DNA from 2 places in the Brevibacterium sp. Lmc1 genome. Region 2 is predicted to be linked to the other one. Evidence: predicted binding sites of a transcription regulator. Region 2 holds the regulator's gene; the other holds the start of a gene.
The links. Region 2 encodes HrcA, which represses chaperone genes, less so after heat shock. Its sites were predicted from a motif close to TTNGCACTCGNNNNNNNCGAGTGCNAA; they were not measured.

Region 1 (2,461 bases), 810 kb from region 2:
CTGGTCGAGCTTCATGCCCATGTCCGGGGTGACGACCTGGCCACCGGTGAGGACGGCGAGGTCCTCGAGGATGGCCTTGCGACGGTCACCGAAGCCGGGAGCCTTGACGGCGGCGACGTTGATGATTCCGCGCAGCTTGTTGACGACCAGGGTCGACAGAGCTTCACCCTCGATGTCCTCGGCGATGATGAACAGCGGCTTGCCTGCCTGCTGCACCTTCTCGAGGACGGGCAGGAGCTCCTGGATGTTGGAGATCTTGCCCTGGTTGATGAGGATGAGAGCGTCGGAGAGCACAGCCTCCTGGCGATCGGCATCGGTCACGAAGTGCGGCGACAGGAAGCCCTTGTCGAACTGCATTCCTTCGGTGATCTCGAGTTCGACGGACGCGGCCTGCGACTCGTCGATCGTGATGACGCCGTCCTTGCCCACCTTGTCGAAGGCATCGGCGATGAGCTTGCCGATCTCAGGCGACTGAGCCGACAGACCGGCGACGTGTGCGATCTCCGAGGAGTCGGCGACGTCGCGGGCGATCGTGCCCAGCTGCTGCGAGACGGCCTCGACGGCGGTCTCGATGCCGCGCTTGAGCTGTCCGGGTGCGGCACCTGCGGCAACGTTGCGCAGTCCTTCGTTGACGAAGGCCTGAGCGAGAACGGTCGCGGTGGTGGTTCCGTCACCGGCGATGTCGTTGGTCTTGGTGGCGACTTCCTTGGCCAGCTGTGCGCCGAGGTTCTCGTAAGGATCGTCGACCTCGACCTCACGGGCGATGGTCACACCATCGTTCGTGATGGTGGGAGCGCCCCACTTCTTGTCGAGCACGACGTTGCGGCCCTTGGGTCCCAGCGTCACCTTGACGGTGTCGGCCAGGGTGTTGACACCCTTTTCGAGTGCACGACGGGCTTCGTCGTTGAATTCCAATGATTTAGGCATTCGTCCTCCTGTCAGTGAAGTAGTTGTTCAGGGGATTCAGCCGATGACGGCGAGCACGTCGCGAGCCGAGAGCACGAGGAACTCTTCGCCTGCGTACTTGACTTCGGTGCCTCCGTACTTGGAGTAGATGACCTTGTCGCCGACGGCGACGTCGACCGGCACGCGGTTACCGTTGTCAGCAACACGGCCCGGGCCCACTGCGACAACTTCGCCTTCCTGAGGCTTTTCCTTGGCGGTTTCGGGAATGACCAGACCACTGGCGGTAGTCTGTTCTGCTTCGACCTGACGGATGACAATCCGATCTTCGAGTGGCTTGATGGAGACCGACATATCGGGCCCTCTCCCTTCGCTGGGTTCTATTTCATCGAGTCAGACGGCGGCTTATGCCATGAACCTCTCGTCGTCGCGGGTGCCGAGCGATTCGACCGTCTCATGAAACTGGCACTCAATGAGTGCTAGTGCTAATTCTGACTCTAGAACGCTCTTAGCACTCGGTCAACTTGAGTGCCAGCAATTCGTCATGCTCTGGGCGAAAGTTCAGATTGGGCCCCGGAAGCCGGGGCAGCGGGGCACCGAAAAGCGTGGGCCCCGAGGATCTCTCCTCGGGGCCCACGCTCCTTGCTGACCGCCTCAGCTCAGTTGTCGATATCTGTTGTCAATGACGGCCAGAGTTCATGGCCTGTACAGGCGCTCAGTCGGTTACTGCGAACCTGATCTCAGATCAGGCGCAGGCCCACTGTCCCCAGCCGGCTTCAGCCTGGAGCTTCTTGGCGCGCTGGAACTGCTCCTGCGGGCTGGCATCCGACGGATTGCCGCTGCCGCCCATGGCCTGCCAGGTCGAGGGCAGGAACTGGAACAGACCGAAGTGGGTGCCGTTCGAAGCCTTCGGATCGAAGTTCGATTCGCACTCGACGACCGAGTACCACTTGGAACCGGGTCCGCCGAGCATCGCCTTGATCTCGGCGGTGGACATGGAACCGCCGCCACCGGAGCCGCCGCCGGTGCTCGAGCCACCGGAGTCACCGGAGTCGCCCGAACCGGAATCGCCGGAGTCACCCGAGTCGGAACCGCCGGTGTCAGCCGGCTTTTCCTTCTTCTTGGTGCCCTGGATGACGACCTTGGTCTTGGGTTCGGAGAGGACCTTCTCGTCCTTCTTCTCCTTCTTGACCTCTTCGCCGTTGATCGTCTTGACCTTGTAGGTGACCTGCTTCTCGCCGTCCTTGCCTTCGGTCTCGACCTTGGTCTCACCCTCGTAGAGGGAATCGGACTTCTTGGTCTCGACCTTGGCCTTGATGGCCTGCTTGTCCTTGACGGTGTCGTTCTTCACGCGGTTGACGGTCAGCACCTGGCCGTCGGAGACCTCGGCGGACATCGGCACGGACAGGAAGTCGTCCTTGTCGAGCTTGACGCCCGTGTCCTTGAGGGCTTCCTTGGCGGTGCCCACAGCGGCCGAGACCTTATGGTCCTTGCCGTCGGCGACGACGGTGAGGTCCTTCGACGTGGTCACCTCAATGTCATTGCCTTCGTCCTTCAG
Region 2 (2,461 bases):
CACCGACTCGATGGTCCCGATCCGGACCGAAGGCCTCGAGCTTGTCGGTGACATCATCGAGACCGCCCAAGGGTTCGACGACGACGCCTTCGATGCGCAGATCATCGCCCCAGATCTTCTCGACGAGTTCGGCGTCGTGCTTGCCCTCGACCCAGATCCGCGACCCACGAGCCACCCGAGCCTTCGCGCCGACCACGGCGCGAGACCCCGACGCCGTCCGTCCGGGCTGCTGCGCCTTCTTCTTCGGCAGCTGCACATCGACGGGCCGGCCCTCGAGGAGGAAGCCCGGTCCCAGGGGAAAGGCACGCACCTTGCCGACGCGATCTTCGAGCTTGACGACGACACCGGCCGTGGTCTTCTCCGCGCCGACGACAGCACCGACATAGCCGCTCATCGCATCCTCGAGAACCATGCCCAGGCCGAGCTCGACCTGGCGGGACTTCTTCGGACGGTGCGACGACGGGGAGGAACCGGAGAGCACATCGGGACCATATCGATCAAAAGCATTCACGGGCACCCACCATAATCAAGGACGGTCCCGCAGGCGTGCAGACCCGCAGGCCACCCCTGAAATGAATTCCGGGAACGAGAGGCGTAGAATTGGCACTCAGACTCACAGAGTGCCAAGCGCAGGCACGGGACCGCGATGGATCGGCGAGACGGAGAGGAGATCCGCGATGAACGACAGCAGACGTGCACAGGTGCTGCGCGCCATCGTCGAGGACTTCGTCGCCACCAACGAACCCGTGGGATCGAAGGCGATCGTCCAGCGCCACACCCTCGGCGTCTCTCCCGCCACGATCCGCAACGATATGGCCGCGCTCGAACAAGAGGGCTATATCGCCCAGCCCCACACCTCTGCCGGACGGATCCCCACCGACCTCGGCTACCGGATGTTCGTCGACCGGATCGACGAGTTCAAACCGCTGACCACCGCCGAGCGGCGCGCGATCTTTCAGCTCATCGACGGCGACGTCGATCTCGACGAGATGCTCGACCGCACCGTCCGCGTCCTCTCCGGCCTCACCCGACAGGTCGCGCTCATCCAATACCCGACGGTGTCGCGGGCGCGCATCAAGCACATCGAGATCGTCGGTCTCGGACCCGGCCGGATCCTCGTCGTCCTCATCACCGATGCCGGCCAGGTCGAGCAGAAGACCGTGATCACCCCGAGCCCGCTCGACGAAGACGCCGTCCGCGGACTGCGCGATCAGATCAACGCCGAATTCGCCGGACGCACACTCGCGCAGGTCTTCGGATCGGCCCCCGCCGCCGAGGCGACCGCCACCGAATCGAGTGAGCCGACCGCTCGTGACGACTCCGGGCTCAAACAGGTCAGAGCCGCCGTCGTCGACCTCGTGGCCGCGACGCGTGAAGAGCGCATCATCATGGCCGGCACCGCGAACCTCGCCCGCTCCGGAAGCGAATTCGGAGAGAAGATGGCCCCGATCCTCGAAGCCTTCGAAGAACAGGTCGTCCTGCTCAGGCTGCTCACCTCGATGGCAGAAGACCACGAGGAGATCAGCGTGCGCATCGGGCGTGAGAATACTCACGAATCATTCAGCTCGACTTCCGTCGTCGCCGCCGAATATGGTCATGACGCGGGTTCCTCGGCCAGACTGGCAGTGCTCGGCCCGACCCGAATGGACTATCCGACGACGATCTCGGCAGTCCGTGCCGTCGCCAAATACGTGTCCTCGATCCTCGATCGAGGGTAGGTCCCTTGACATCGACCAGGGGCACCCGCAGGCGGGCAGCGCATCACCGGTGAGCACCGCGCAAGGACGCAGCCACCACCACGAACAGAGAAGACCACTACGTCAGGGAGAGAGAAGTTTCTGTGGCCGATCACTATGAAACACTCGGAGTGTCCAAAGATGCTTCCGCGGCTGAGATCAAGTCGTCGTACCGGAAGCTGGCACGCAAGTACCACCCGGACGTCAATCCCGGTCACGAGGACGAATTCAAGGCCATCTCACTGGCCTACGATGTGCTCTCCGACCCGGAGAAGCGCCGCAACTACGATATGGGCGGCGGCGAGAACGGTCAGGGCTTCCCGGCCGGCGGCGGATTCGGCGGATTCGGCGACATCTTCGAGACCTTCTTCGGCGGCGGCGGCGGTCAGGCCGGGGGTCCGATCCCGCGCACCCAGCGCGGCAAGGATGCCCTCGTCGGAGTCAATATCGACCTGAAGACCGCGGCCTTCGGCGGCACCGTCGACCTCGATGTCACCACTGCAGTCGTCTGCGACACCTGTTCGGGCGCCGGCACGCAGGAAGGCACGAAGATCGAGACCTGCTCGCTGTGCCACGGAGCCGGCAGCGTCCAGCGCATGACCCGGACCCTGCTGGGTCAGATGGTCACGAACCAGACCTGCAACTCCTGCCACGGCTTCGGCACCGTCATCCCGAACCCCTGCCTCAACTGCCAGGGCGACGGACGAGTGCGCAAACAGCGGACC

Region 1: groES (co-chaperone GroES) is a predicted target of HrcA. The motif match lies at 1,412-1,438, and genes of this name have one in related genera.

Annotation. Positions count from the first base shown of each region.
Region 1 is NZ_CM172803.1:3,141,173-3,143,633, forward strand. Features, by position in the region: gene groL (chaperonin GroEL) at 1-927, opposite strand, end outside; gene groES (co-chaperone GroES) at 964-1,257, opposite strand; gene AC239G_RS14065 (ubiquitin-like domain-containing protein) at 1,649-2,461, opposite strand, start outside.
Region 2 is NZ_CM172803.1:2,330,377-2,332,837, reverse strand. Features, by position in the region: gene AC239G_RS10505 (DUF3097 family protein) at 1-517, opposite strand, end outside; gene hrcA (heat-inducible transcriptional repressor HrcA) at 678-1,718, shown strand; gene dnaJ (molecular chaperone DnaJ) at 1,841-2,461, shown strand, end outside.